DNA from 3 places in the Caulobacter sp. 10L414 genome. Region 3 is predicted to be linked to each of the others. Evidence: predicted binding sites of a transcription regulator. Region 3 holds the regulator's gene; each other region holds the start of a gene.
What was found. Region 3 encodes LexA, which represses DNA repair genes until DNA is damaged. Its sites were predicted from a motif close to ATGTTCNCNANNTGTTCT; they were not measured.
Positions count from the first base shown of each region.

Region 1: the regulator LexA is predicted to act here: its motif matches at 3,134-3,151, upstream of dinB (DNA polymerase IV).
Region 2: the regulator LexA is predicted to act here: its motif matches at 2,707-2,724, upstream of AC1DCG_RS23960 (putative DNA modification/repair radical SAM protein).

Region 1 covers NZ_JBFTJR010000001.1:59,585-64,434, forward strand. The annotation lists gene AC1DCG_RS00330 (hypothetical protein) at 1-261, shown strand, start outside; gene AC1DCG_RS00335 (hypothetical protein) at 277-939, opposite strand; gene AC1DCG_RS00340 (hypothetical protein) at 936-1,280, opposite strand; partial or broken gene AC1DCG_RS00345 (hypothetical protein) at 1,255-1,431, shown strand; gene AC1DCG_RS00350 (MmcQ/YjbR family DNA-binding protein) at 1,661-2,029, shown strand; gene dinB (DNA polymerase IV) at 2,034-3,110, opposite strand; gene AC1DCG_RS00360 (hypothetical protein) at 3,231-3,461, shown strand; gene AC1DCG_RS00365 (DUF2493 domain-containing protein) at 3,566-4,501, opposite strand; gene AC1DCG_RS00370 (DUF7146 domain-containing protein) at 4,834-4,850, opposite strand, start outside.
Region 2 covers NZ_JBFTJR010000097.1:5,142-9,991, forward strand. The annotation lists gene AC1DCG_RS23940 (MFS transporter) at 1-967, opposite strand, end outside; gene AC1DCG_RS23945 (antibiotic biosynthesis monooxygenase) at 979-1,323, opposite strand; gene AC1DCG_RS23950 (LysR family transcriptional regulator) at 1,435-2,337, shown strand; gene AC1DCG_RS23955 (hypothetical protein) at 2,334-2,624, opposite strand; gene AC1DCG_RS23960 (putative DNA modification/repair radical SAM protein) at 2,737-3,957, shown strand; gene AC1DCG_RS23965 (UdgX family uracil-DNA binding protein) at 3,957-4,850, shown strand, end outside.
Region 3 covers NZ_JBFTJR010000003.1:91,408-96,257, forward strand. The annotation lists gene AC1DCG_RS01920 (anthranilate synthase component II) at 1-399, shown strand, start outside; gene trpD (anthranilate phosphoribosyltransferase) at 415-1,443, shown strand; gene trpC (indole-3-glycerol phosphate synthase TrpC) at 1,440-2,228, shown strand; gene lexA (transcriptional repressor LexA) at 2,619-3,326, shown strand; gene AC1DCG_RS01940 (family 43 glycosylhydrolase) at 3,541-4,473, shown strand; gene AC1DCG_RS01945 (isocitrate lyase/PEP mutase family protein) at 4,654-4,850, opposite strand, start outside.

The sequences.
Region 1 (4,850 bases), on a different contig from region 3:
GAGCCGCTGTTTGACTTCGAGGCGCAGCTTACTGTCCTCGTCGCCACAGAGTTGGCGCTGGCCAATCGCGATCCCAAGCGGCTGGCGGCGACGATTTCGCGCTTGGCCGACCAGGTATCTAATGCGCTGGCGGTCGCGTTCCGTGACGACACGAGCGCACTGGACCGGATCGTCAGTGGCTTGGAGGGCATCATTCACCGCAACGCCGTTGCGCGGGTCGAGATGTTCAGGCGCTTGGACGCGGACGACGACCTGGGCTAGGCGCGGCGCGGCGCCTCAGGCGTAGCAGTAGTGGATCAGGTCGCGGATCACATGCAGCAGGCCTGAGAGCGGCCCGCCTTCGATTGGCGAGCCGTGGGCGTGACGATTTCGCATCTCCGTCAAGGTCGGACGGTCAGCTAAGGGACCGATCTTCCGCAGGCGATTGACGACCCGCCCGCCGCCTATTCGGGCGGTTGGAAAATCCAGCTCGCGAATGCCCTGATGAGTGACCAGGTGGTCGAGGAGGTCCGAAAGCAGCGGCGTGGCGATCATGCCGGTGGCCGACGGCTCTTTCTTTTTCTTGGGCGGTGGCGACAGGCCTTTGATCAGTAGGCCGAAGCGATCGTTGAGCGCCAACTCCAGGGCGGTGAACGCCACCATCTCCGCAGCCAGGATCACGTCGGCGTCGGCCCAGGCCAGCAGGTAGAGCTTCTGGGCTCGCCGGTACTTTATTCGCACAACGGCCGGGGCAGAGCATGTTGGGTCTAGGTCGAGTGCATTCAGCGCTTGGCGCCAGGTTTCCACGGTCGGAAAACTCGTCAGGGCGGCAGGGCTGGTGGGGTGGGGCCAGTGCATGCAGACCCCGCCGGGAAAGTGCTCTAGCCAGGTGGCGAGGGTGTCCATCGCCTCGGTCGTTCCGTCGAAGAGGGCAAACGGCTCGAGCGGAACGTTGGTCATGGCGCGAGATCGAGGAGCTTGGCCAAGCGGATCCTGAAGCTGCGGTCGGTGCTCACACCTAGAACCTTCTGGTCGAAGTAGAGCGCGCAGATCTGTTCGGGGAGCCGCCGGACGTCGATCCGATAGACCCCATCGGCGTAGCCGATCATCTGACCGGTGACGAGATCGTCGATGATGTCGCCTTCTTCATGGACGTCCAGGCGGGGAGCATCGAAGGTCTCCTCCCACTCGCGAAGGAATTCCGGGATATCGCGCTCATCCAGGTCGAGCCCAAGAAGACCGGCGACGAGAGGCGCAGGCGTGATCGCCAGCGCGATGCGAGACAGCCGCGGGTGTTTCACGCCCGTGACCGGACGCGCCGGCGACAACCTGCCCGGCCGCCGTATCTGGGTCGGATGCGTCGAGGTCGGCGTCGCCTGGCCGCAGAAGATCAACGACGGCCGCGCCGACCCGTCGGTCGGGTGCGAGGGCGTCAGCCTTTCGGCGTCGATCAGCGCCAAGCTCTGCGAGGACGAAATGGGCGAGGGTCACACCCTGGTCTGTTCGCGTCCTAAGCGCCCAAGGCCGCGAGGACCTGTGCCGTGCTGGCGGCTGGCTTGCCTGGGCGGGGGCATGGGTCCAACGCGCAATCGGCGATCACGGCCAACAGGGTTAAAAGGCGCTCGCGACCAGGCGCCGACTCGTGGCTTGAAGGCGCCTCTGTACCCAGACGAGGGCCGGCATGACCCCGAATGCGTTCCGCGCCGCCGCCGCCAGCTTGCCGGCGGTCCTCCAGGTCTGTGTGCTGGAAACCGAGGTCTTCAAGGTCCGTGGGCGCGCGTTTGCGACGTTGAACTGGCCAGAGCCCGGCTGGGCTGTCGTCAAACTCCGGGCGGCGGACCAAATCCGGCTGATCGCCCAGAGCCGTGCGCTTGCGCGYGAGCCGGGACCGCGAGGCAAGCGCGGGGTTACGGTGGTGCAGTTGAAAGCCCTGGACGAGGCCGACGCTGGCGAGGTGCTGGCGGCGGCGTGGGGCCTGGCTTATGGCGGCGCGCGCGCCAGCGCCGAGGCGGTGTTGAGCGCGGTTTCCGCCGCGATGGAAGCGCGCTGAAGCGTCAGGCGATCAACGCCGGCTGAGCCTGCGTGATCGGGTCGGACGCCTCGAAATTGGATACCGTGACACCGAGCAGGCGCACGCCCGCGCGTAGCGGAAAGACCGAGCCGACGAGATCGCGGCACAAGCCTTTCAGGATCGCGCCGTCGGTGATCGCTCCTGGCATGGAGCGGCTGCGCGTGGCTTGCTGGAAGTCGGCGTACTTGATTTTCACCGTTACGGTGCGCCCGTAGGCTTTGGCTTGCCGGCACCAGGCGGTGACCTTGTCGGCCAGCGCCTCGATCTCGGCCTCCAGACGAGCGCGATCGCTCAGGTCCTCGGCGAAGGTGGTCTCAGAGCCTGAGGACTTGCGCTCGCGATCGGGATTGACCGGACGCTCATCCACGCCGCGAGCGATGCCGTAGAACCATCCTCCGGACTTGCCAAAGTGCTGCTGGAGGAAGGGCAGGGATTGGCGGTGGAGATCCTCGCCGGTGTGGATCCCCAAGGCCTTCATACGCGCCTCGGTCTTTTCGCCCACGCCATAGAAGCGTCCGATCGGCAGGGTTTGAACAAAGGCCTCGCCCTTGCCCGGCGCCACGACGAACTGGCCATTGGGTTTGTTCTGGTCGCTGGCCATCTTGGCCAGGAACTTGTTGTAGGAGATCCCGGCCGAAGCCGTCAGCCTGGTTTCGGCGAGGATGCGTTCGCGAATGAGCCGGGCTGTCTGGGTTGCGGTTTCGACGTGGGCCTTGTTGGCGGTGACATCGAGATAGGCTTCGTCGAGCGAGAGCGGTTCGATGAGGTCAGTGTAGTCGGCGAAGATCCCGTGGATCTGGCGGGAAACGGCGCGATAGACCTCGAAGCGATGCGGCACGAAAACAAGCTCTGGGCATTTGCGCAGCGCCGTCGAGGAAGGCATGGCGGAGCGAACGCCGAACGTACGCGCCTCGTAGCTGGCCGCGGCGATAACGCCCCGTGCTGCGGGGGAGCCGACCACGACTGGACGCCCTCTGAGGCTGGGGTCGTCGCGCTGTTCCACGGACGCGTAGAAGGCGTCCATGTCGATATGAATGATCTTTCGCAGCGGAGATTCCATAACGGCGGCAAGTTAGCAGTGCCGGAACAAAAATGGAACTTTTTCACTTGCCGCGACCGTCGAGCGCGAGCGATACCTGACAGGCGCAAACGCACGTGTCGGGGAAAGATCGGGGCAGGGGTGACGGGGACGACGATCAGCTACACCTTTGTTTGCCTGGGCGACAAACAGGTCGCCACGACCATGGACTTGCAGGTCCTGACCGAGGACGCCTATCGCCTGCATGCAATCGCCTTGCTGCGTGCGCATGGCTCGGCGTCGGCGGTCGAGGTGTGGACGGACGGTGGTTTGATCGAATTGATCCATCGCGATGGCGTCCGTGTATGGCCGGAGCCTGCGGACGAAGCCTAGGCGGCGAGGGCAGCACCAGACTGCAGGATGCGCTGCAGCGGCCCGGCTGATCGGGCCAGCTGCAGCGCGCGCCATCGTGCCACAGCATGGTCTTGCGGAGGCGCCTAAGCGCCCCCGTCGAACCGCCAGACGGGGATGCCCAGCTTGCGGGCCTTGTCGGCCAGGTTGGCCTGGATGCCAGAGCCGGGGAACACCAGGACGCCCAGGGGCAGGGTCTCCAGCAACAGGTCGTTGCGCTTGAAGGGCGCTGCCTTGGCGTGGCGCGTCCAGTCGGGCTTGAAGGCGATGTGGGTGACCTGGCGGTTTTCCGCCCAGCAGGCGGCGATGCGTTCAGCGCCAGTGGGCGCGCCGCCATGCAGCAGCGTCATGTCCGGGTGCTTGGCCAGGACGCGGTCGAGCGCCTCCCAGATCCGGGTGTGGTCGTTGCACGCCGCGCCCCCGGTAAAGGCGATCTTGGGGCCAGGCGGGACAAGGACATGCGTCTCGGCGCGACGGCGCGCGGCCAGGAAGTCGCGGCTGTCGATCATCGAGGCGGTCAGGGCGGCGCGGTTGACGCGCGAGCCGGCCTTGGGCGTCCAGCCCGCGCCGGTGTGGCGCAGGAACTCGGCCGCCGCCGCATCACGAAGGTGCTCGAGGCCATCACGCTGGTCGAGGAGGCGCTGGCCTTCGGCGAGGAGCCGTTCGAGCTCGACGGAGGCGACCTCAGAGCCGTCCTGGCGCTGCTGGCTGAGCTTCTGGGCGTCCTCGTTGCCGTCCAGGCGGCGCTGCAGGCGGTCGGCCGCGCGGTGGAAGAGATCGACCGCGGACCAGAGCAGTTCGGGCAGGAGGGGTTCCAGGCGCGTGTCGCTGAGCGTGGCGACGAGGGCGTCGAAGACGTCGGCCGCGACGCCGGTGAGGGCGAGAGGGTCTGCGGGCGGACGCGTGTCGCTGTCGGCGTCGAGGGACGGCGGTCCGAAGAGAGCCAGGGCGTCGAGCGCATAGCCGGTGGCCGACTGGCCGTGGAAGGGTTCGGGCGTATCGAAGCTGGGATCGAGGGCCATGTCGGCGTCCTCCTGGGGGATCAGGCCGCGCCCATCGCGACCTTCGTGGCGATCCCTCTCGGGCGGCGGCGGCGGCGCGCACCGCCCGCGGCCGGAGCGCAGCGGAGGACGCCGGGGCGGGACTGTTTTGTCTGGCGATGCAAAGCCGAGCTCTGCTCGGCGGCGGAAAACAGTCCCGCCCCGGCGTTGCGCGCCGTCGACGCCGCCCGCCCGATCGCCCTCTAGAAGGCCGTGGGCGCGACCTGGTCTCGCCGGGAGACCGCGAGGTGGCGCACGGTCCCAGGGGGCGTGTGCCAACCCGTCCACGACCAGTCTGGCGCCGGAGCAGGCGGCTAGGCGACCGGCAGGA
Region 2 (4,850 bases), on a different contig from region 3:
CGATCCGCGCCGAGGCCGTCTGGAACAGGGTGGCCGCGCCGCCGAACGCCGCGCCCCAGACGGCGATCGCCGCCAGCACCGGCCAGGGCCGCCCGCCGAACACGCCCAAAGCCAGCGCCGCCGCCGCGAACAGCGTGATGCTGGCCAGGGTCAGGGTCCGCAGGCGGCGATCGACCCGCGCCCCGACCAGCCAGATGCCGCCCAGCGCCACGACGCCGAACAGCAGCAGGGCCGCATCGACGCGCGCGCCCAGGCCCGCCGCCTGCAGCAGCGGCGCGACATAGGTGTAGAGCACGTTGTGGGCCTGCACGAACGCCAGGGTCACGGCCAGGATGGTCTTGAGCCCCGGCAGGGCGACGACGTCCCTCAAGGTCCGCCGGCGCGCGTCCGCCTGCCCCGGAAAGTCTGGAACGCCCAGGGCCATCCAGCCGACCAGCAGCAGGCTGAGGCCGCTCATGATCATGAACACCCCGCGCCAGCCGATCACCGAGCCCAGCAGGGTTCCCGCCGGAATGCCGATCGCCAGCGCCAACGGCGTGCCGACCATGGCCACGGCGATGGCCCGGCCGCGCAGGGCCTCCGGCGCCATGCGCCCGGCGTATCCGGCCAGCAGCGCCCAGACCAATCCTGCGAACACGCCCGAGCCGAAGCGCGCCGCCAGCGTCAGAACGTAGCTGTGCGACAGGGCCGTCACCGCGTTGGTGACCAGGAAGCCGCCGACCGCCAGCATCAGCAGCGGGCGTCGTCGCCAGGCCCGCGTGGCCGCCGTCAGGGGAATGGCCGCGACCAGCGAGCCCAGCGCATAGGCCGTCACCAGTTGGCCGGCCATGGCCTGCGACACCGCAAGATCCGCGCCGATGGCGGGCAGCAGTCCCGCGGGCAAGGCCTCGGTCAGGATGGTCAGGAACCCCGCGGTGGCCAGGGCCGAAAGGCTCCAGAGCGGCAATGCCGCCCCGGGCCTTTCCATCACCGCCTCGCTCACGCGGCCGGCTCGATGCGCGGCAGGATCAGGTCGGTGACGCGATAGGTGTGGAACTCGCTGGTCGAGACCTCGTCCAGCCGGCGGAACTTCTCGACGAACACGGGATCGGAGAAGAACTCGCCGACATTGCCCTCGTCGGCGATGGCCTCGATGTTCACCACCGTCAGGCCGTCGGTGCTCTTGGCCAGGTTGCTCCACAGGAAGCCCAGCTTGCCCGAGGCCAGGCGAACCACGTCCTGGATGATGGCGAAGGCCTCGTCCTGCAGGCCTGGCCGGGCATGGATGACGTTGACGATGAAGACGGTCGGCGTGGGCGCGGCGCTGAAGGCGGGCGTGATCATGATGGAAAGTCCGGATAGGCGGCCCGATCGGCCGCGCCCCGGACAGTGGCCGCGAGACAATCAGCGAAAAACAGGCCACACCTTCATTCAATTCGGACAAAAAAGTCCGCAATGGATCTCGCCATGGACAGCCTGGGCGCTCTCAACGTCTTCGTTCGGGTCACCGAAACCCGCAGCTTCACCGGCGCCGCCGGCCGCCTGGGCGTCTCGCCCTCGGCGGTGGGCAAGGCGATCGCGCGCCTGGAGGCCCAGCTTGGAACGCGCCTCTTTCATCGCAGCACACGGTCGGTGGCGCTGACCGCCGAGGGCGGCCTGCTGCTGGACCGCTGCCGGCGGATCTTCGCCGAGATCGACGCGCTGACGGGCGAGCTGTCGGCCTCGCAGGAAGCGCCGCGCGGCCGCCTGCGCGTCAGCTTCCCGCTGGTCGGCATGCTGCTGATGCCCACCCTGTCGGCGTTCATGCGGGCCTATCCCGAGATCGAGCTCGACCTGGATTTCACCGACCGCATCGTCGACGTCATCGAGGAGGGCTTCGACGCCGTCGTCCGCACGGGCGAGGTCTCCGATTCCCGCCTGATGACGCGCTCGCTCGGCGCGTTCGAACATCGCGTGGTGGGCTCGCCCGCCTATTTCGAACGTCACGGAACGCCCCGCTCGCCCGAGGACCTGGCGGGCCACGCCTGCCTGCAGCACCGCTATCCCTCGACCGGCAAGCTGGAGCGCTGGCCGCTCTATCGCGACGAGGTCTTCGTCGGCGACGGCCTGCCCACGGCCGTGACGGCCAGCACGCTGGAGCCCCTGATCTACCTGGCCGAACAGGGCCAGGGCGTCACCTGCGTGCCGCTGTTCTCGGTGCGCGCGCAGCTGGCGTCGGGCGCCCTGGTCTGCGTCCTCGAGCCGTTCCTCAAGAGCGCGGGGATGTTCCGTGTCGTCTGGCCGTCCAACCGGCTGCTGACGCCCAAGGTGCGCGCCCTCGTCGACTTCCTGGCCGCCGAACTGATGATCGCCGCCTAGAAGCCGCCCAGCCGCTTGCGGTTGGCCCGCACCTTGGCGCGGTAGCGCTTCACCACCGCGCGGGTCGCCGCGTCGGGCGCCTGCGGCAGGCCGCCGGTCCAGAACCGCAGGCCGATGTCGGCGGCGGCGGCCACCTTCTCGGTGGTCATGCGCACCGCTTCGGCCTGGGCCCTGGCCCCGCCGCCGGCCAGCACCAAGGTTCGCAGGCCGATGACGGCCGAGGCCTCCATGCCCAGCGCCCAGGCGTCCAGCATCGTCGAGGGCCAGTCTTCCTTGCGGCGCGCCATGGCGGAACTCCCTTGCCTGCAAGGGGATCGCGCGAGGCCCTCGCCCGGTTCCGCGCCAAGGTGCGACACCGCGCAACTCGACGGAACAAAATAAGAACTATAGACTGTGCGGATGGCCGTTCTCGATATCCGCCGCAAGCTCGCCATCCTCGCCGACGCCGCCAAGTACGACGCTTCCTGCGCCTCCTCGGGGGGCGAAAAACGCGACTCGGTCGGCGGCAAGGGCGTCGGCTCCACCGAGGGCATGGGCATCTGCCACGCCTACGCGCCGGACGGACGCTGCATCAGCCTCCTGAAGATCCTGCTGACCAACTTCTGCATCTACGACTGCGCCTACTGCATCAACCGGGTGTCGTCGAACACGCCGCGCGCGCGCTTCTCGGTCAAGGAGGTCGTCGACCTCACCCTCAACTTCTACAAGCGCAACTACATCGAGGGCCTGTTCCTGTCGTCGGGCGTCATCCAGAGCGGCGACTACACGATGGAAGAGATGGTCCGCATCGCCAAAAGCCTGCGGCTGGACCACGATTTCCGGGGCTACATCCACCTCAAGCTCATCCCCGAGGCCTCGCCGGAGCTGGCCGCCGAGGCCGGGCTCTACGCCGACCGGGTGTCGATCAACATCGAGCTGCCCCGCGACGACAGCCTGAGGTCCCTGGCCCCCGAGAAGGACGTCGGCGACATCAAGCGGGCCATGGGCCGCATGCGCCTGGCCATCGACGAGCGCGCCGAGCCGGCCCGCAAGGCGCCGCGCAAGACCTTCGCCCGCAGCCAGTCGACCCAGCTGATCGTCGGCGCCGACGCGGCAAGCGACGGCGACATCCTGGCCCGCAGCGCCTCGCTGTACGGCGCCTATCGCCTCAGCCGCGTCTACTACTCGGCCTTCAGCCCGATCCCGGACGCCAGCCGCCGCCTGCCGTCGGCCCGGCCGCCGCTGCTGCGCGAACACCGCCTCTACCAGGCCGACTGGCTGATGCGGTTCTACGGCTTCGCCCAGCCCGAGATCATCGGCGAAGGCGAGGATCTGGACCTGTCGGTCGATCCCAAGACCGCCTGGGCCCTGCGAAACCGCGACAGGTTCCCCGTCGACGTCAACGCCGCCGACCGCGAGACCCTGCTGCGCGTGCCGGGCCTGGGCGCCAAGGCGGTCGACCGCATCCTAGCGGCCCGCCGGCAGGCGCGGCTGACGATCGACGACCTCAAGCGCGTGGGCGCCGTGGTCAATCGCGCCAGAAACTTCGTCGTCGCCGAAGGCTGGACGCCCGGCGCGGCGACCGACGGCCAGCACCTGAAGGCCCACCTGGTCGAACAGGCCCAGCTGAGCCTGTTCTGATGCGGGTGGTGCGGCTTGCCTCCGAGATCGACTTCGACGGCTGGCGGGCGGCCGCCCGGCGGCTGCGCGCCGAGGGCGTCGCGCCCGATGCGGTGCTCTGGACGGTCGAGGCCGACCTTTTCGAAGCCGCGCCGGTCGAGACCTCCTCCCCCGCCGGCGCCTTCACCGTGCCGCCGGCCTTCGTCGACCTCGCCCGGTCGGTGGTCCTGCACCGTTCCGGCGAGCGCTTTTCCCTGCTCTATCGGCTGCTGTGGCGGCTGGAGCGCGAGCCGCGGCTGATCGAGAACCCCGCCGACCCCGACATGGCCCGGGCGCGCGACATGCAGAAGGCCGTGGCGCGCGCGATCCACAAGATGCACGCCTTCGTGCGCTTTCGCCTGGTGGAGGCCGATCCCGAAACCTACGCCGCCTGGTTCGAGCCGGCCCACCGCGTCACCGAAGCCGCCGCGCCGTTCTTCGCCCGCCGCTTCACCAACATGACCTGGACGATCCTGACCCCCGACGCCTGCGTGGCCTGGGACGGCCAGACGCTGAAGATCTCCGAAGGCGCCGATCCCGCCGACGCGCCGTCCGAGGACGCCCAGGAAGAGCTCTGGCGCACCTACTACGCCTCGATCTTCAACCCCGCGCGGCTGAACGAGCGGATGATGCGCCAGGAGATGCCCAAGCGGTACTGGCGCAACCTGCCCGAGGCGCGGCTCATTCCGGAGCTGGTCGAGACCGCCCAGGCGCGCGCCGCCGCCATGGTCGCCGCCACGCCCTCCCCGCCGCCCGACCGGGTGCTGAAGGCCGCCCTGCGCCACGCGCGCGACGGGGCCTACAACGGCGACCTGCCGACCAGCCTCGACGAGGTCGCCGCCGCCGCCCAGGTCTGCCGTCGGTGCGAACTGTGG
Region 3 (4,850 bases):
CGCGGCGCTCCCGACGACCTGGCGATCCTGGGCGTGTGCCTTGGCCACCAGGCCATTGGGCAGGCCTACGGCGGCGAGGTGATCCGGGCCAAGGAGGTCATGCACGGCAAGACCAGCCCGATCCGCCACGCCAACAAGGGCATCTTCAAGGACCTGCCCGACCCGTTCACCGCCACGCGCTATCACAGCCTGGCCGTGCGCCGCGAGAACCTGCCGGCCGAGCTGGAAGTCACCGCCTGGACCGCCGACGGCGAGATCATGGGCGTGCAGCACAAGACCCGCCCCGTCCACGGCGTGCAGTTCCACCCCGAATCCATCGCCACCGAGGGCGGCCACCAGCTGTTGGCCAACTTCCTCGACCTGGCCGGCGTGCGCCGCGACGCCCAGATCTGGGTCTAGGGCGGGGCTGAAAACATGTCAGACGCTTTCAAGCCGCTGCTGGCCAAGCTGGCCGACGGCCAGACCCTTTCCGAAGACGACGCCGAAGTCTTCTTCAGCGCCTGCCTGCGCGGCGAGCCGACCCCGGCCCAGGTGGCCGCGGCGGTGACCGCCATGCGCCTGCGCGGCGAAACCGTGGGCGAGATCGCCGCCTGCGCCCGCGCCATGCGCCGCGCGGCCGTGCACCTGGAGCATCCGTACGACGTGGTCGACGTCTGCGGCACCGGCGGCGATGGCCTGCACACCCTGAACATCTCCACCGCCGTGGGATTCGTCGCCGCCGGCGGCGGGCTGAAGGTGGCCAAGCACGGCAACCGCGCGGTGACCTCCAAGTCGGGCACCGCCGACGTCCTGGCGGCCCTTGGGGTCAATATCGACGCCAATCTCGCCCAGCAGCGCGCCGCGCTGGACAGCGCCGGCATCTGCTTCCTGTTCGCCCAGTCGCACCACGGCGCGATGAAGCACGTGGCGCCGATCCGCCAGCAGCTGGGTTTCCGCACCATCTTCAACCTGCTCGGCCCGCTGACCAATCCGGCCGGCGCCAAGCGTCAGGTCGTGGGCGTTTCGGCCCCGCGCTTCGTCGAGCCGATCGCCCGCGCCCTGGGAGCCCTGGGCGCCGAACGCGCCTGGTCGGTGCACGGCGGCGGCATGGACGAGCTGACCATCACCGGCGAGACCGAGGTGGCCGAATGGCGCGAAGGGGCGATGCGCCTCTTCACCATCACGCCCGAGGCCGTGGGCCTGCAGCGCGCCTCGCTCGCCGAGATCACCGGCGGCGATCCCGCCTTCAACGCCGCGGCCCTGACCCGCCTGCTCGACGGCGAGACCGGCGCCTATCGCGAGATCGTGCTGCTCAACGCCGCCGCCGCCTTCCTGGTGGCCGACAAGGTCGAGACCCTGCGCGAGGGCGTGGAACTGGCCGGCGCCGTGCTCGACGACGGCCGCGCCAAGGCCGCCCTCGCCGGCCTGGTGGCCGCCACCAATTCCGAAGTTCAGCCCGCATGACCGACATTCTCGCCAAGATCGCCGACTACAAGCGCGAGGACGTCGCCGGCCGGAAGGCCGTGCGCTCGCAGGCCGACGTCGAAGCCGCCGCCAAGACCGCTTCGGCGCCGCGCGGCTTCAAGGCGGCTCTGGAGGCCAAGCACGCGCCGGGCAAGCTCTCCCTGATCGCCGAGATCAAGAAAGCCTCGCCTTCGAAGGGCCTGATCCGCGCCGACTTCGATCCACCAGCGCTCGCCAAGGCCTATGAGGACGGCGGCGCAGCCTGTCTCTCCGTGCTGACGGACGGCCCCAGCTTCCAGGGCGCCGACGACTACCTCGTGGCCGCCCGGGCGGCGACCGCCCTGCCCTGCATCCGCAAGGACTTCCTGGTCGATCCCTGGCAGGTGGCCGAGAGCCGCGCCCTGGGCGCCGACGCCATACTGGTGATCCTGGCGATGATCGACGACACGCTGGCCGGCGAGCTGATGGCCGAGGCGCAGCGCCTTGGCATGGACGCCCTGGTCGAGGTGCACGACGAGGCCGAGACCGAGCGCGCCGGGAAGCTGGGCGCCACGCTGTTCGGCGTCAACAACCGCGACCTCAAGAGCTTCGTCGTCGACCTGACGGTGACCGAGCGGCTGTCGAAGCTCGCGCCGCAGGGCTCGCTGCTGGTCACCGAAAGCGGCCTCTTCACCCACGCCGACGTCGTGCGGATGGAAGCGACCGGCGCCAAGGCCATGCTGGTGGGCGAAAGCCTGATGCGCCAGGCCGACGTGACCGCCGCGACGCGCGAGCTGATCGGGTAACGGCCTTCGCCATTCCTGGCGATCCAGCAGCCGAACATCCCTGCCATCGCGGAGAAAGCAGAATCGGTCGTTCCAGCGGCTGTAGAATCGGCGCCCGGGCGCCGGGAATCGGCGCTTGGCCGGGCATTTTCCCGCGACCATGACCGGCTGGGCGGCGCGCGACCCAGGCGAAATCCGCACCCTGGGACGCGTTCGCGGCGGGCTCCAGCGCCTGAAGAGCGCTCGGCATACCGACTTAAAATCAGCGACTTAGCCGGCAATAGCTGACATCGGTCTCGATCACGATTTCAAAGAACGCCGATCGCTGCAATTCACTTGACCTTAACCAAGAACACCTAGAGAACATTCGAAAGGTTTGCGGTTTGTTCCGCGACGACTTGCGAGGCCGTCATGCTCACCCGCAAGCAGCACGAGCTGCTGATGTTCATCCACGAACGGATCAAGGAGACCGGCGTCTCCCCCTCCTTCGACGAGATGAAGGAGGCCCTGGACCTGGCGTCGAAGTCGGGCATCCACCGGCTGATCACGGCGCTGGAAGAGCGCGGCTTCATCCGTCGCCTGGCTCACCGGGCCCGGGCGCTGGAGGTGGTCAAGCTGCCGCAGCAGGCCACCACGGCCGCTCCGCCCAAGGGCCGCGGCGCGTTCCGTCCGCAGGTGCTGGAAGGCGGCGGCCCGGCGCCGTCGGCGCCCGCCCCGCTTCCGCCGGTTTCCGACACCAGCCGCGAGCTGCCGATCCTGGGCCGCATCGCCGCCGGCACGCCGATCGACGCCATCCAGCACGAGCGCGACCGCCTGCCGGTGCCCGAGACCATGCTGGGCGGCGGCGAACACTACGTCCTCGAGGTGCAGGGCGACTCGATGATCGAGGCCGGCATCCTGGACGGCGACTACGTGATCATCCGCAAGGGCGACACCGCCAACAGCGGCGAGATCGTCGTAGCTTTGGTGGGCGAGGAAGCCACGCTCAAGCGCCTGCGCAAGAAGGGCGGCTCGATCGCACTGGAAGCTGCCAATCCCAAGTACGAGACCCGCATCTTCGGCCCCGATCAGGTCGAGGTGCAGGGCAAGCTGGTGGGCCTGATCCGCCGCTACCACTGACGCGGGCCACCGGCCGGCAAGATGCGCGGGGCGCGGGTGTCGAGGGACGCCCGCGCCCTTCTTGCGTCTGGCGCGGGCCTCAAGGCCGTGGCTAGGTCGAACGCGACCTGAACGCATATTTGTCTGAGTTAATCGAAGCTGCTACTCCAGGCCCAAGGCCTTGCGGCGCGCTGTTCATGACGCGCCGCCCCATCGGTCGATCGGAGGAGCAACCATGTCCCACGCGCCCATCGCGTCCCTCAGCGCGGCGCTCTGCCTTGCGCTCGGCCTGAACGCCTCCGCCCAGCCGATCAACCAGCGGTTCAGCGCCGATCCCTCGTCGCACGTGTTCGGCGACAAGGTCTATGTCTACGCCACCGACGACGCCTCGAATTCGGGCAAGTACTGGGACTCGACGTCCTGGAGGCTCTACAGCTCCAGCGACCTGAAGACCTGGAGCGACGACGGCGCGTTCCTCGACGTGACCGTGTTCAAGTGGGCCAGACCCGACGCCAAGGCCTGGGCGCCGGGCGCGGTCGAGCGCGGCGGCAAGTACTACTTCTTCGCCCCGGTCGGCGGCGACAAGATCGGGGTGGCCGTGGCCGACCGGCCGCAGGGTCCGTTCAAGGACGCCATCGGCGCGCCGCTGGTCGACAAGGCCCGCGACGCCAACGCCGGCGACGAGCCGATCGACCCGCAGGTGCTGATCGACGACGACGGCCAAGCCTACATGCTGTTCGGCACCCGCGTGCCCAAGATCGTCCGGCTGGGCGCCGACATGGCCTCGCTGGCCGGGCCGATCGAAAACCTCGTGGTCACCGGCTATCCGGCCGACGACCCGAAGAAGAAGTACGGCGAGGCGCCGTTCCTGCATAAGCGCGACGGCCTCTATTATTTCAGCTTCTCGACCGGCTGGCCGGGCCAGATCGTCTATGCGACCGCCAGGTCGCCGATGGGGCCGTACGCCTATCGCGGGGTGATCCTCGACTACCTGCCGATCTCGACCAACCACCAGGCCATCATCGAGCGCGACGGCCGGTGGTGGTTCTTCTATCACGACAAGCTGCTGTCCGGCGGCGGCGACCATCGACGCTCGATCACCCTGGCGCCGCTGAGCTATGGCCCGGACGGATCAATCCTGCCGATCAAACGGCCGCCCGTTCCCTAGAACGGATCGACGTTCACCCGACCCCCGTCCCCAAAATCCGTCTTTCCCCGCGAAGGCGGGGATCCAAGCGGAGTCTGCGGATCGCTCACGGCCGCGCCTTCTCCCGAAACGCAGCTTGGATCCCCGCCTTCGCGGGGATGCTCGGTGAAAAGGAACGAAGTTGCTGAATTTCGATACGCCCTAGAGGATCAGATCCTTGGCCGCCGCCTCGAAGCGGCTCCAGGCGGCCGCGGCCAGGGCCGCGCCGGTGCTGGCGCGGCGAACGCCCAGGCCCGGCAGGTCGGCGACCTTCATGTCGGGTCCCCACAGCAGCACGTTGACCGGCTTGGGAGCGACGGCCGCGACGATGGCGGCGATGTCGTCATATCGCGTCACGC